2 regions of the Paenibacillus sp. NPDC058367 genome follow, and region 2 is predicted to be linked to the other one. Evidence: predicted binding sites of a transcription regulator. Region 2 holds the regulator's gene; the other holds the start of a gene.
What was found. The regulator LexA, encoded in region 2, represses DNA repair genes until DNA is damaged. The targets are predictions, from matches to a motif close to CGAACATATGTTCG.
Positions count from the first base shown of each region.

Region 1: the regulator LexA is predicted to act here: its motif matches at 6,302-6,315, upstream of addB (helicase-exonuclease AddAB subunit AddB).

Region 1 covers NZ_JBHXIZ010000003.1:719,076-727,434, forward strand. Annotated here, with positions in the region: gene addA (helicase-exonuclease AddAB subunit AddA) at 1-2,656, opposite strand, end outside; gene addB (helicase-exonuclease AddAB subunit AddB) at 2,659-6,171, opposite strand; gene ACFWMP_RS20100 (MerR family transcriptional regulator) at 6,676-7,470, opposite strand; gene ACFWMP_RS20105 (DUF4097 family beta strand repeat-containing protein) at 7,719-8,359, shown strand, end outside.
Region 2 covers NZ_JBHXIZ010000002.1:778,762-787,120, reverse strand. Annotated here, with positions in the region: gene metH (methionine synthase) at 1-629, opposite strand, end outside; gene ACFWMP_RS14470 (FixH family protein) at 804-1,235, opposite strand; gene ACFWMP_RS14465 (HAD family hydrolase) at 1,484-2,269, opposite strand; gene ACFWMP_RS14460 (hypothetical protein) at 2,303-2,830, opposite strand; gene ACFWMP_RS14455 (DUF896 domain-containing protein) at 2,880-3,089, opposite strand; gene ACFWMP_RS14450 (LysM peptidoglycan-binding domain-containing protein) at 3,199-3,612, opposite strand; gene lexA (transcriptional repressor LexA) at 3,908-4,534, shown strand; gene ACFWMP_RS14440 (L,D-transpeptidase) at 4,808-5,146, shown strand; gene ACFWMP_RS14435 (hypothetical protein) at 5,296-5,676, shown strand; gene ACFWMP_RS14430 (hypothetical protein) at 5,911-6,489, shown strand; gene ACFWMP_RS14425 (MBL fold metallo-hydrolase) at 6,613-7,419, opposite strand; gene ACFWMP_RS14420 (cupin domain-containing protein) at 7,392-7,892, opposite strand; gene ACFWMP_RS14415 (DUF4352 domain-containing protein) at 8,026-8,359, opposite strand, start outside.

The DNA of each region.
Region 1 (8,359 bases), on a different contig from region 2:
CCTCTTCGCCGCCACCACCAGCTACACCAAGATCTCCGCCATTCTCACGAAGCCGTGAAATGAACACCAGAAAACGGAACAACCCACGCGCCGCAGTATCATTCTCAAATTGAACAGCCCGATCATACAGAGCTTTAAGATTGTTCTGTCGCTGTGAGCCTCCAGGCAAGCCTCCAACCCATTCCAGATAGCCGCTCTCACCATAAATACGCCAGATCAGCTCACTGAGACTGCCTTGTCTAGCTGCATCTCTCCAGCTTTCAAGCCGTTCTAGAAAATTCTTAAGCTTTTGCTTCAGCTTTAGGCTGATTTGCGGTAAAGCTCCACTTCCAGATTCCACCTCATTAATGATTTCATCATTATTATCTGAGGTAACTTTCTCTTCCGCTGCACTTGCTGTTTCTATCACATGAGCCGAGAAAAGATCGTATTCTTCCTCAGCTTCGTTTGCATCTTGCATGTTCGCTGCCATTTGTACAGCACGATAGAAAGAACCATGGCTGTACATCCGAACTTTAGCCAGTTCCTCTTCAGTTAAACCAACAACAGGTGAACGAAGCACACCAGCGAGTGGAATATCCTGCTGAGGATTATCGACTATTTTTAAGAGTGAGAGTGCAATTTCTACTTCTGTAGCTTCAAAATAGCCTTTATTCAGATCTCCGTAAGCAGGGATTCCCTCCATCCGAAGCTCTTCAATAATTAAAGGGGTCCATATTCTCGCCGAACGAAGCAAAATCACGATATCACCATAAATCACTGGGCGCATAATCTTAAGCCCTTTATCATAAATCAGCAGCGGAGATCCGCCATTCAGGCCAGTCATCTGTGAAATGCGGCGAGCAATCGCCCGTGCTTCCAGTTGCGCAGTCTCACTTTCAATAGCTTCGCTTTCCTGAAGTGGAGTCTCACCGTCCTCAGTCTCTTCTACTTTACCTGCTGCCGCTCCGCGATCGATCAATAATAGCTCTGGTGCAAAAAAAGTATCTGGCCCCTTCTCTGCTGCACCCGGGAAATTCGCTCCATACACAAGCTCAGCACGTTCGTCATAATTAATCTCCGCCACTGTCTCGTTCATAATCTGCCGAAAAATCATATTTACGGCATTTACAACCTCCATACGACTACGGAAATTACGGGCTAGATCGATAACCGAACCGCCGGACGATTCATTAGGCTTCTCAGATAACTCGCTTAACTCGGATTCGCCAACTGTATTACTGCCACCTCCGGCATTCTTAGAGCCAAAGCTACGGTATTTATCCAGGAACAGCCCCGGCTCTGCCAGACGGAACCGATAAATACTTTGCTTCATATCTCCGACCATAAATCGGTTACCAGGTGTTTCGCGGGAGATAAGCCGCACAATCTCTTCTTGCACACTATTCGTATCCTGATATTCATCTAACAGAACCTCATCGAATTGGGCACGGTACTCCATCGCTGCATCAGAAGGCAGGGAATGGCCTGGTAGAGAATCTGGATGGCGCAAAATTTGCAGACAATAATGCTCCAAATCACTAAAGTCGACGAGACCCCGTCCTGCTTTTTCGATTCGATAACGTTCACCGAACGCTATCACCGTCTCAGCAAGCTCTGCCATAAGAGGAGCCGCCTCGTTCAGTTCTCTCAAAAAAACTTCTGCAGGACGGCCAAACAATGCCTTCTGAAGATCTAAAATACTCTTCTTCACACTATCGCGCAGTTCTTTAACCATTTCCTGCAGTCCAGGATCTGTCGAATCCTTCTTACAAGCTTTCAATTTTCCAAAGTATACTTCCATGAAAATATCATATAATTCTGCCCATGGCCGTTCATTCACAGCCTCCTGCAATGCATTTACCATCTCAAGGTCAGTCGTCAAATTCTCGGCATAAGGCGCCGGACCACCCGGCTGTAACGCGATCTCCCGACCTTGGATAAGCTGACTGGCTGCACCCGCAAGGGTCAGCTTCGCTTCTTCAAGAATACTTAGCACCCAAGGAGTTCGACCTAAGCTATCTGTGTCTGGTAATGAGAAATCAGCTGCGGTATCACGAAGCCACTGCTCTGGCCAAGGATGGCTGCGGGCATAATCATGCAGTCGCTGTATGAGCGCATGTACCGCATCATCGCTGCGTTCACCACTGAACCAGTCAGCAAGCTGTACAAATACACTATCCGCGCCATCTTCACCTACTTCACCGTATTTTTCCTCCAGCAGCTCTTGAAGCAGCTCCTGCCGCATCATCTCTGCTTCATGTTCGTTCAGGATACGGAAACCAGGATCTATAGGAATAATCTGATAATAACGCCGGATCACTTCCAGACAGAAGGAGTGTAATGTTGTAATCGAGGCTTTCCCGAGCAACGACAGCTGACGGCGTAAATGGTCATTCTCTCCATTCTCCTCAAGCTCCCGATCTAGTGCTTCCCTAATCCGCTGGCGCATCTCGGCAGCAGCAGCTTTGGTAAACGTAGCTACCAGCAATCTATCTACGCTAAAGCCATTCTCTTCCTTGCTGATTTTGCGAATAATCCGTTCTACAAGTACCGCTGTCTTACCGGAACCTGCCGCCGCGGCAACGAGGATATCATCACCGCTCTCAGCGATGGCGCGCCACTGGTCATCACTCCATATGCTTCCTTCCGGTTTCGCTTCTATTTCAGACTTCATACTCACGGTGTAGTTCCTCCTTTGCGGGACAGCAGATCCCAAATAACGTCCTTCCCTGGCTTACCCAGATTGTTGTAGCCATTGCCTTCCACGGCTTCATCGAACTGGCAGACGGGTCTAAAGGAACAGAATGTGCAGGCTGTCTCTTGCCCAATCCGGTATGGCTCAATCGCCACATCACCTTCCGTAATGCGTGTCCCGATATCCGAGATCGTTCCCCGAACGGATGATAATAAGTGTCCCCATTGCTCTGGTGTAGCTACAGAAGCACTACTATAAAAACTGCCATCAGCTTTTACTGCTACAGGCACGATAGAAGAATACCCTTTGTCTAAAGTCGTATCCATCAGGGATACTACCTCGCGGTCTGCTGTAAGCAGTCCTTTCATCTTGAAGCGTTTCAGCAATTCTTGTTCTGCCTGTTCCTTGTTCATCCCGTTAGATGAGGTTAACAGTGGGTCATGTACGTGGAAATACAGTGTCCCTGCTGGAAGCGCCGGTTGCCCGAGCCATTGCTCCGAGTACGTAAGCAGCACATCCAGATAGGTCAGCATCTGTAGCGATAATCCATAGTACACTTCATGCAGCTTGAGGTCTTTTTGACTCGATTTATAATCAATCACCCGCAGAAGAATTCCATTCTCTCCACGGGCCATGTCTACACGGTCAATCCGTCCAACAACCTCCATCACACAGCCATTCGGCAGCGTAATTCTTAAAGGAGGCAACTCCTTATCCGGTCCAAAATCCAGCTCCAGCCCTACCGGCTCAAAGCTGCCTCGGCGGGCATGCTCGCCCAGAATTACAGAAGCACGTCCAACAATATTTTTTAGCTTGCGTGAGATGTATCCGTAACGTTTAGAGCTCATCAGAATTTCACCCTGCAGCATCGGCGATAAACGTTCTACCGTCTCACTTGCCTCACGCTGACATTCTTCAGGAGACAAGCTTCCCCAGCCGCGGCCCTCTTCTTTCAGTCTTACCGCCATGTCACTTAACGCAGCATGGAACAGTTGTCCAATATCAGGTGCTTGCAGCTTATATAGCTGGCGTTCCTTCAGTCTAAGTCCGTAAGATGCAAAATGGGAGAAGGAGCAAGCAACAAACTTCTCCATCCGGGACACACTGCCTCGCAGTGTCGATCCACCGTACAATCTAAGGCTTGTTCCACGTTTTAGCTTCGTTCCCACGTTACGGTAGAACAATGAACTGAGCAGACGTTTCAATTCGAGACTACGAATATCATCAGCAGCGAACCAGTTATACACATCCCACCATAATTCAGGTATCTCCGTCCCCTGGCGCCACTGGCGTAGCTGCATAATCAATGCACGAAGACTCTGTTCTGGATGACCAATGTAACCGAGGTGAATGGAATCTCTGACTTCTTCTGGTAGTCCTGCAGGGGGAAGTGCTGCCAAGCTGTGCTCATGAACCCTTGGGAACATTCTATGCAAATGACGGATTACCTCAGAGGGAAGGAGCGCCTTACCCTCATCATCAGCAGTGGCGTAGCTAATCCAGAGCTTTCGACTTCCTGTCGTTAGCGCATTATAGATCAAAAACCGCTCGTCCAGCAGTTTACGAGAAGCACCAGGAGCAAGCTCCATACCGGCGTTCTCAAGTACAGAGCGTTCGCCTTCCGAGAGAATTCCATCCTCCTTAAACTGCGCAGGCACAACACCTTCATTAAATCCAAGCAAAAAAGCGTATTTAACTCCCGTTGGTCGAGTCCGATCCATGTTACCAACCAGTACTTGATCGAGCGCGGGAGGAACAAGTCCCATCTTAAGCTCAGCAAGTCCTGTCTCTAGGACTCCGGTGAACACATCAAATCCAAGTCTCTCGTTGCCCATCATCTCGACGATCTGATCTAGAAGATCAAGCACTGCACCCCACAGCTGACTATGTTCTCTAGCCTTCTCGGGTTGCCCCTTCTCCATAGCACCGACACTAAGTTTCTCCAGCTTTCGAGCAACATCCGTCTCATCAAGCAGCTTGTACACTGCGGTACATAGTTCAAGGCCGCTTCTACTCTTCTGTATCCGTTGCTCAAAAGCAAATAGAGGACCCGTTATACTAGCACGGCATCGCTCCATTGTAGCAAGCAGTTCTTCATCCATCTGTCTGCCGCCTTCCAGCGACAAGCTAGGAATCCCTTTCCATGAACGGCCATCCGTCCAGCGATACCCTTGAATCCCACAAGCCAGCACATAATTCTCTAAGGCGTCCATATCCTCACGCGTAATACTACCGTCCAGCGGTAGCAAAAGCTCTGTCTTTACACAGCGGAATACATCCTCGAAGCGCCAGCGTCGACGCACCACATCCAATGCGGAGCGTACAAACTCTACCAATGGATGGTGCAGCTCATTTACCTTCTGGTCCAGAAAAAAAGGTACTCCGTAATCTTGGAACAACGGTTTAATCAGTTGCTCGTAATCTCCAATATTACGCATCAATACGGCCATTTCACCATATTTTGCACCTTCATCTCGCGCCAGTCTGATCATTTCACGCAGTGCTCCCTCAACCTCTGCTCTATGAGAAACTGCTGCGCCTATAGATATCGCTTCATTTGCCAGTTCATCTGCACCCATCCAGACCTTTCGGCGGTCATATCCCCTTTCGAGATGAGCAAGAACAGGACTTTCTTCAAAACGCGGAAGAACCGCTGGCTTCAGAAGCTCGTCCCACACATCAATGCCTAGCTCTTCAGCTATTCCACGCAGTTTAATGTAAGTAACCGCAGTTGGGTGAAACAATTCAAGCTCATTCAACTGATCTCCATAGGGATACGAACGATCAAGTGTAAGGGACACGGTCAGCTTCGATGCTTGCTGCATCAATTCTCGAAGCACTTCGAATTCCTGCGGGGTAAAGCCGTGGAACCCATCTACCCAAATCTCCGCCCCGCGAATGTAAGAGGAATCAGGAATATGCTCAGCTAGTTCCGCTAAACGATCCTCTTCGTCGATATAGAGGCGTGACATTTCCTTCTCTAAATCGCTGAATACCAGCTGTAAATCATCCAGCTTGCCTTCAAGAATAGGACTTCTTGCAATAGCGCCTCGCATTGCGGATAACTGCTCCTCTAAATCAGAGGAAGCCAAGCAGCAACGCTTCATCTCCGTATGCAGTTGATTCAACCGTTCCACAAAACCCGGTCTGTCGGCAGAGGCACCGAACAATTTCAGTTCCTCTTTACGGCGACTTATGATTTTGTAAATCAACATCTTTTTACCTTCTTCACTGATCGGCAGACTAGCGCTGCCTCCAGTTTCCTGTTTCACTCGATAGGCAAGCCGAGAAAAGCTCAGTGTCTGCGCCCGAATGCTTCCCTTCACATTCCCTACGGTCAAAAGCCCCCGTTCTGCTCCAAAGGAACCTTGTTCCGGTACAAGAATAATGATCGGCGCGCCAAGAGGCTCCTTCTCTAATGAAGAAGAAATAGACTCCCATATTTTTGTTGTCTTGCCACTACCAGAGCGGCCTAGTAAAAAGGTTACCGACATAAATGATAGACTCCTTCCGTAGCGGAGAAAATGTATATGAAACAAGGTGAAATACTCACCGTTTGATAATGTTCAAATGAAAAAGTTCAGTCGTTCCTCGTCCCCTCAGTATAACATAGCTGCACAAATCAGAACATGCGTTTGCTAGTATTTTCTAATGATTTACAATAAAAAAGCTACGAAGTAAACAGCAACTAACGTATTGTGGTGACTTGCTGTTTAGTATTTCTAGTTTGTTAATACCCGGTGCTCAACGTTCGATGCTTTCTGTTTGGAGCGTAGAGTTAGGGTTCGAGATTCGGGTTCGCTTATAGCGTTAATCTACCAGTTAGCTTAATAGATAACATTGAACTATAGTTAAATATTTATCTAATCGGCGAAGTATAACGTTCTTGTCCTCAGTCAGGGGCAAGAAACATGATTCCTTAATCAAAAAAAGCCGCTAAATTAGCGGCTTTCAATCAAACATTTTTCTTTTCCTAAACCTTTTCCTTTGTATTTAATCTAACATGAGTGTTTCTTAATGAACAGTTGTATCTGATAATCCCACTGCAATATTCCAGTCACAATAATGTTATGAAGAACAAAATCTGGACACACATTGTATTCCGTCTTTGCCCTTTCAAGTAAACTTTGTAATACAGCATTCTTATTCTCTTCGGTACAAATTGCACACAGATAGTCCCCTTCTGGTAGCACAGTCAGCCCCTCTAAAGACGGATATTTCAAGCAAACAGCAAATAATCGTGTTATTCCTTCAGTCGTGAACATTCCTGCCATATCTTCAAACAGAAATTGTGAATGCAGAGACGTTTCAATTTGTTGATAGAAATGTCTGTGATAGTCCCATAAATTCTTAAGTGTGGGGCTTTCCATTTTATTCGAAAGCATAATTACCCTTTCCTCTATGTGTCTGACAAAGTAATTTTCACTTTGACTATAACCGTCGTGGAACTTATTTTCATAATGTAGATAGGCACGTTTAATTTTCGATTTTGCATACTGCAGACGAGCAATTTTATCGTCTGCTCTTTTTTCTGCTTGTTTTAGAAATGCAATTACTTTAGAGAGATCATTCTGCTGCAAAATATCTTTAATATCCATTAAAGTAAGATCCATTGCTTTGAGCAGTTCAATGGTTTGCAGCTTTACGAGCTCCTGCTCGGAATAGTATCGATATCCCGACAGTTCATCTTTATGGCATGGCTTGACTAATCCAATACGATCATAGTGCCGCAAGGTCTCAGTGGTCATCTCAACGATCTCTGCTGCTTGCTTAATTGTAAAATAGTTGTTCATATCTACCCTCTTGACCTTTTTGTAACACAAAAGTTTATGATGATTAAAACATATGCGACTTATAAACGCAACGAAATACAAAATGAATTTATTACCAGAGAGGAATGCAAATATGAAGAACTAAATCATGTATCAAAGGATTATCCTTTGTTGTATATCTGAATTTGTCTGCATAGCAGCTTAATATTGGCATTCGTAGGACTGGCTATATTTAAAAGAAAAATGAGTTAACGAAGGAGCGTTTTATAATGAAAAGTACTGCAAAAAAATTACTAACTACTATAGGCATATTGGTGACACTATTGATATCATTAGCAGGATGTTCCTCCGACTCCACTTCCATGGAGGAAAAAAATCACACCATACCTGCCCAAAATATTGATACCTTAACAATTGATGTAAAGGACAAAAAAATAAATATCCTCCAATCTAAAGATGAACAAATTCATATTGTTTACTATGAAAGTGAGAAAGATTTTCACAAGATTGATCTATCTGACGATAAAGAACTGTCAATGGTAAGTGACAGTAATAAGGAATGGAACGACTATATCGGAGGAAAAGGCTCGCAAGTAACCAGAACTATTCAGGTATCGATACCTGATGCAACTTTAAAAAATTTGACTTTAAAAACATCAAATGAAAGTATTGTATTACCAACAATCGTGTTTTTAGGGACAGTGGAAGTAAATATAAATAACGGAAATATCCAACTGGACAAATTGAATGTAGGGACGGCTATAACCCTTGAAACAAAAAACGGAAATATTAGCGGTTCAATTCTAGGGTCATATGATGATTTCGCGATCTTAAGCAAGGTAAAAAAAGGAGAAAGCAATTTGCCTGCCAATAAAGAGAATGGTTCGAAAAAATTATCTGCTTATACAAA
Region 2 (8,359 bases):
CCCGTCGCACAGTTCAGACCTATTGAGATAGGCTTCAGATGTTCTAAAGAAATATAGAATGCTTCAATGTTCTGACCAGCAAGTGTGGTACCCATCGGCTCTATTGTTCCCGAAATCATCACTGGCAATTTGATACCCGTCTTCTCAAATGCATTTCGAATACCTATACTTCCAGCTTTCACGTTCAGCGTATCCTGAGAGGTCTCTAGCAATAACGCATCTACTTGACCATCAATCAATGCCACTGCCTGTTCCTCGTAGCTATCAACGAGCTCTTGGAAAGTGACGCCTCCTGTAACAGAGAGTGTCTTTGTTGTAGGACCCATCGCACCTACGACATAGCGGGGACGATCTGGTGTATCATATTTATCAACGGCATTGCGAGCTAGCTTTGCTGCAACCAGATTAATTTCACGAGCCCGCTGCGGAATATCATATTCAGCAAGTACAACAGACGTTGCACCAAATGTATTCGTTTCAATGAGATCAGCACCTGCTTCAAGATACTGCTCATGAATCGTCTGAATTACTTCTGGACGAGTTAATACTAGCATTTCATTACAGCCGTCCAATTCTTCCCCACCAAAATCCTCACCTGTCAGAGGCACCTGTTGGATCATTGTGCCCATTGCACCATCTAGAATTAATATTCTTTGTTGTAAGCTTTCCTCAAGTGTATATTTAGCCAACGTATAGTCCCCCCAGTAAAACATTAGAGTAAGTTTAGCAGAATAAAGGAATTTCGAAAAGCCTTCCTTTCCACTCTGCATTATCTGTAATCATAGGAATTGCTATTCTTTTAATTATGGTTTTACAGAGAGTTCTTTATTAGGCATAGAATGCTGAGTTCTAGCAGTTACGTGTGATGTAACAATATATTGTCCTTCTTTCGTTAGTGTTCCCTCTGCTTGATAGATTCCATCACTGACTAGCTTCCCTTTAAATTCAATTTTCTGTTCACTATCATCTTTACTCACAATTTCGAACAGAACCTCTTTCGCATCATCTACTGCCAAGTTGTCTTGCGTCACCACTGCTTCAAAGGTCACCTTCTGATTTACAACAACCTCTTCAGGATTCCAATGTAACTCGACCTTGATAGGTTCCATAGACATGTCCATGTTCATATTCATATTATGTACGCCAGAATGTTTAGTTTGGTCTGATGAACATCCTCCCAATACTAAAAGTGTTGCACCTAATAATAAAGGAACTATTGTTCTTGAAATCTTCATTTAGATTCCTCCCAGTCGAATTGATTACTAAGAATCTACCAATTCATGTTATACATTCTCCATCTATTATACACATTATTATTGGTTTTTCAGTATTTCGCATCAATTCAGCTAAACTCTTGTGACTTAAATCATATACTAGTAAATCTCATCTATCATATTAAATATGATGTAGATATAAAAAAGACAGCAAGTCTCCTAGATACCTAGGAACTCACTGCCTTCTTTAAGCTTAAATGAATGAAATTTTATAAAGATTGGACTAATGAAAGAAGCTCTCCAAGATGTTTGATTTCATAATCCGGCTGAATTTCCGGATCTGGCTGTTTGCCTTTTCTATTAATCCAAACTGTAGTCAAACCTGTTGCCAGCCCACCACGAATATCCGTTGTAAGCTTATCTCCGACCATAACTCCTTGCTCAGGTGCAATATCTAAAAGTTCTAGGGCATGCAGAAAAATTTCCTTATCCGGCTTTCCTTTTCCGAAGCTTCCAGAAATCACGATGTGATCAAAGAAAGGAACGATTTCAGGTACGCCATCTAGTTTCTCTTGTTGCAATGCAGGGCATCCATTAGTCAGAAGCAATAGCTTCACTTTCCCCTTCAGTTCTTCAAGCACCTGAATCGTTTCTTCATAGATGTAAGGTCGATTTCTACGCTCTGCTGCGAATTTGGCTGCTAATGTCTCAGCAAGAGCTTCGTCCTCTACACCAAGTACTGCAAGACCACGACGCCATGCCTCTTTACGATACCCCGGTGCAAGCTGCTGCAATTGACGGAATTCCGGCTGTTCACCTGCAGTAAAGTTCCCCCAAAGTGCTTCAAACGGATTAATCCCAATCATCTTTGTAAACGGGTTCGTTTCGTAGGATTCATATAGTCCAATGGCTTCTTTACGCACCGCAAGTTCCAGTTCTTGTGGATCAATCGTATCCCCAGCGGCTTCACATGCAGAACGAAATGCTTCATTAACGCTCCGATCATCCCAGAGCAGTGTATCATCAAGGTCAAATAGTACGGCGGAAATTGGCATTACAGGTCTCCCTCTCCCATGGCTGGTTAATTTCTATTCGTGAACTACTTCAATTTGGTGAGCTTTTGCGAATGCTTCCAGTCGAGTCCCCATCGCATGTGTATCATAACGATTCATAAGTCTGGTAAAAATCCATTTCGTGCGTTTGCCTTTATGCTTAATTACAACAGCTCCACGCGAAAGGATGATTTTCTCAATATCAGAAGCTGGCAGATACCGTTCGCGGTTGAATTTTATAGTAGATAGTCTAGCATTCTCTACCTTCAAGTACGGACGTCGGAAGAACAAAAGTGCCGCTAGTAAGTAGTACAAAACGACTCCTAGCCAATTCATAAGCATACCATTACCTTTGGCCTGGTCCACTGAACCAATCATCCAAAACATAGTACCAAGCACTAATAACACTACTGGAAATGCAATGTTACGGCCTTTAAAGGTTTCGCTGTTCTTACCAGGAGATTTAGATTTAGATGCGTAAATCGTTTCCTTCCCCTGTTTCTTTCTTTGCTTATTAATTTGCTGCGTGTTGCGTTGAACCATTCTTTCCCAAGAACGGGCCATATGCGTTCCCCCTAGTCATCCAGTAATATCTATGAAAAGGAACAGGGTGTTAATGCTTACGCCCCTTGTTACCTTGTTCATGCTCATCATTATCGACCAATTCAATCGTATTCAATTGTGCTCGGAAGTTATTGCGAATATTCCCCAAATAAATTTCACGAAGCTTGGCGCGTTCCGCCGTTTCCTCTTGATTAAGGCCTACGCTCTTCTGTTTGCGTGCCAATTCGTTAATACGCGCGACCAACTCATCAATATTCAAAACTTTCCCTCCCCTTATAAATTAATTCTAACTCTGCCATGAGAAAAAGAGCTTGTCAAGGTTTACTCCCTGCAAGCTCTTCATGTCCTCTTATTATGTTCTTAGAATATTAATATATAGGTAAAGTGAGAATATCTCCAGCATTAATCTGACTACCTTTAATGCCATTGAATTTTTTAATTCCTTCTATATATACAGCCGTTTTCATATCAGAAGGTTTATTCTCAAGAGCAATACTCCAAAGTGTATCTCCACGTTCAACCACTACGCGCTTCTCATCCTTCATTAAAGTAGTAGATCCTGCAAATACATTACCTACTACTGTAAGTCCTGATAGTACGAGCACAATGATCAATGTCAGTTTAATAACAAAATCTCTTCGGAACAAACGCATCAAGCCTTCAAGCAAAAGCTCTGTTATCTCTTTAATCTGAGCTGAATAACGGGTAATAGGATTATGTCCTAAAGATTCAACCACTGGGGCTTTATCGTAGATGCTACGGTATGTACTGTATTTTAACATGAATATCATCCTCCAAACACTTGTTCTTACTTTTGAAATTATAATAACACGAACATGTGTTTTGTTCAATACTATTTTAGAACAATTGTTCTCTTTTTTTCAGAGGTTAATATTTACCATATTCTTCATATAAAGAATCACTCTTATCGTTTAGTTGAAGGAAACGCAATCAATACAAGACTACCATTTATTAACTCTTTCGAATTAATATTTATAATAGTTAGAACTTATGTTTGTGCGAACGGTAGTTCTATGTTATAATTTTCCCAAACATTACTATATGGGGTTGATTCCAATGTCAAAGATTTCAAGTCGCCAGCTGGCGATCCTGGAATTTATACGTAGCGAAGTCCGCAGCAAGGGTTATCCTCCTTCCGTCCGGGAGATTGGAGAAGCTGTTGGTCTTGCTTCCAGCTCCACAGTTCACGGTCATTTAGATCGGCTAGAGAAGAAGGGACTTATCCGTCGAGATCCAACGAAGCCTCGTGCGATAGAATTGCTTGGCCAAGAGGATTCCGAGAATGTCCATCATTTCGCGCAAACCGTCGCTCGCATTCCTGTCGTAGGTAAGGTTACCGCCGGGGTTCCTATCACTGCTACTGAGAATATTGAAGACTACTTCCCGCTTCCAACTCACTATGTTGGAGATAACAAAGTATTTATGTTATCGGTTCAAGGTGACAGTATGGTCGAAGCTGGGATTATGAATGGCGACTATGTTATTGTTCGTCAACAACAAACGGCTGATAACGGAGATATCGTTGTAGCTATGACCGAAGAAGATGAAGCAACCGTTAAGACTTTTTATAAAGAACGTGATCATATACGTCTTCAGCCGGAGAATCCGGCGTACGAGCCTCTTCGCCTTAATCGCGTGACCATTCTCGGCAGAGTTATCGGATTATTTCGAGATATCCACTAAGTATGCACTCCTACCAAGCGAAAACGGATACCGCCCTTTAAAGGACGGTATCCGTTTCTACGAGAAGTATAAGGATAGGGTATATCGTAAAAATATATACTTTCTTTTATTTTTTTAAAAGCTGTTCTGCAAATGCAGAACAGCTTTTTTATTGTTATCAAACTCCATTTATCAATCACAGAACATTTGTTCCCATAAGCTAAAATGACCATTTTTAATGAATAACCGTTTAGGCATCCTCCTCATATCTTAATTAGAAAGGAGTGTTACACAATGCCAAATTACCGGATTATAGTTGATCTGACGCAGCGTATGCTTTATCTTCTTGATAACGACATTGTGATCAGGGGTTTCCCAGTCGGAATCGGTAAAATGTTAACTCAATCACCACTCGGTGAATTCACAATCATTAACAAACAACCCGATCCAGGTGGTCCATTTGGGGTCTTTTGGATGGGTCTATCTAAGCCTCACTATGGGATACATGGAAATAATGATCCCTCATCCATAGGGCACGAAGTATCCCACGGTTGTATTCGTATGTACAATGAAGATGTGTTAGCACTAGCTGCGATTGTTCCGATTGGAACACGAGTAACGATCAGGAATTAAATCTATCTCTAAAGATAAACACGCCTCACTCATGGTTCAATGGAGGGGGCGTGTTTGTATTTATGTATTTTTGATGACCTAATAGGAATTATGTGGTTATATGTCGAATAATGTTAACAGGATTTCAAATTGAAAGGAAGTGTCTCGTTTTGAACAACTCAAAAATTAGAACCCTCGTCGATTTTAAAGTCGATGCACTTGTTAAACTCTCTGGCTTATTGTTAAACAACGATCAAGCGAGTGGAAAAAAAGTAAATTTACTCACCTCATTCGGCAGTATTCAAGGGACCATCTCCCCTTCCACCTCCAATAAAGAGGATGTTTTTGACTTAAAATCTCTAATGGATGATGTCATTGTAGATGAATACATATCTTATTTAGGTGCGGAACATCCCGATAAAAATTTCAGCTATAACTTTGTAGTCCTTAATGATGTTTCTGTAAGACCCTATACTCACTATGAATCTCCGATCGAATACAAACAGCTAATTGTTTATACCGATCAAATCACAGCCTTCAATTTCTTATGATTTTGACATATTTATTTTAAAAAGCTCTCAACAAAGCACTCCAGCAGTTGCCCCAATTTTGCACTCAGCTCGCAAAATCGGCAGATCTCTGGGTGCTTTCTCTTTTTCTAATCAGTAGTCGTTTCTAAATTCCCACGATTTTCGCTCTTAACAGATACTAGTAGAGAGAATTCAGGCATATCTTTCAATAAGCAATAAATCTTGCTCTACTGAAATCTTTGGAGGTGTGATTACATGCTGATTTTCTTGATGTATATGTTTGCCATTGTAGGAGGAGTCTTAATTCTAAGTGCCGTTATTATAGAATTAAAAAAACTATCTACTTCTTCTGAACTTTCTAAGCTGTTAAACGCAACCTCATCTTTTAATATTATATTCACCAAAACATTCATTCCGCCCAATCAATCGCACTTGATCGCCCTTAATGAACCTTATAAAAAAATAGCAATAGGTACCAGCAATCCGAAAACAAGCAAAAAAGCAATAGCAAAGCTATACTCGTTCGACAATATAATGGGATCAGAGATTGTTGTTAACGCACTAACCCTTTCAAAAGTATCTAAACGACAACAAAACAGCAAATCAACTGCTTCGAGTGCGGATATTAATGTGCTTAATAACGTTGACGAAGAGGCTGATGTTATCGAGGAACTTACGCTTAAAATATACATGAACAGCAATGAAATACCTGTGTATAGTATCTCCTTCTTGCCAGGTTTATTGCCCATTCAACAATCCGACAATCAGTACAAAGAAGCCTACTCCCAAGTCCAACAATTGCATGCATTCTTCAGGTCGATCGTATCCGAATAAATGCCCCCCTTCCACCTCTGATTACTTCACTTTACTTTACCTAATTAGAAATTTTGAAAACCTTAAGGAAAGACAAAAAACGGTCCTTTTAGGGGGCCGTTTTCGCTGCATCCAACATTCATTTTAAAATTGCACACTAAATCCGTTAAATTGGTGAATGCCCGTACCATGAGCAACAAGATCCCGTTCACGTAATTCACGAACTGCCTTCATTACCTCTTGCAAAATATCTGGATCTAGACCCAAAGTATTATGAGAGCCGAATACTTGAGATACATTTGGAATTTGCGCAATCTTTTCTAAAGAAGCCACTAAATCTGCCGGACTAGTAGAGGGATAAAAAGCATAAATTGGCGTAACATCATACAATAAATCCCCTGTAAACAGATACCCGTTCGCATGATCAAAGATGCTGACATGGCCTGGTGAATGACCCGGCGTGTGGTAAATCTCTAATCTACGCCCGCCTATGTCAAGTACATCTCCCTCTCGCAATAGAGCTGTTGGTTTCCCTTGATAAGGCGTATACGTATTAGGATCAAATGTCTCAGGAACAGGAAGAGTAATATCTCGGCTCATATCTTTTCTGATCTGGGCAAGGGACAAACCTCGTATTCCATTAATCAGCCAATCCTCATCCTCTTTATGAACATAGATCGTCTCAAATTGTCCATGACTGCCTATATGGTCTGCATGCACATGCGTAGTGATGACAGCGATAGGTAAATCCGTTAACTGATCCGTTATTCTTTTTATATTATCGATGCCTAATCCCGTATCAATCAACACCGCTTGTTCTTTCCCTAACAACAAAAAAGAGTGCACCTTTTCCCAATGTCCATATTCACTGATTGCATAAGTAATTGGATCAATTTTCGTGACTGTGAACCATCGATCTTGAATCAAGTGTGATCCTCCATTCCGTTCCATTTCTCCCTTACCTGCTCTTCTCCTTTATAATAGTCCGCTTGTTGATCTGCCTGATAAATTTCTTGATAGGGGAGAATGTTGATTTTACCTGAGTCCGGATATTCGCAAACATCTATGCCCTGGTTCGTTCGGAGATCAAGATACTTGCAAGGGGCATCCGTATGATTATAAAGTTGATGCGCTCCTTCAGGTCCTATTTCAAAAAATAGTACATCACCTTCAGAAACCTCACTAAAACCCTCGGGAGTTCTTAACATCGCTTTTCCCGTCAAAATCACAAATATTTCTTCAGCGTTTCTATGAAAATGATAAGGAAAGGAATACTTATCTGGATCAAGCGATCTTATGTCGAAGACAAGATGTTTAGAATTAGCGATTTCAGCTAACCTCTCACTCGTATGCCAAGCAAACTCAGGGATCGGAGATAACTTTTGTTTAAATGAAACTGTATTTTCATTAAAAATCTTCGCCAAATATAACACCCCTCATCCATTACGCTTTTCTTTCAATATAATCGGTTTGGTACTTTATGTAAATGCAGATTATCAGGTTTAACAATAAAAAAAGCCCCGCCAGCATTGGCGAGACTCTTATATGTGAGATATCCTATTTATTTTGAAGAACGATTTTGATTTCTCCATCTGAACTAAAACTTAAAACCGTAAAATCAGTATTGATTTCAAGTTCTTTCCAATCCTTAGGAAGCTGGTAAGCTAGTTTGCCACGAATTTTCTTTCCCGCAGCTAAAGCGCCGTCCATTGTTCCTACTTGACTATCCAAAGTATGAGCCAAGAGATCTTCATTTATGGAGAAGCTGTCTTGGTATGCATTGAACATTAGCATAGAGCTTACCATATAATCTTTACTGGAAATGTTCTCAAGTATAATTCCGATTTCTACAAATTCATTACCCTCTGATGGTTGTACATAATCATTTCCC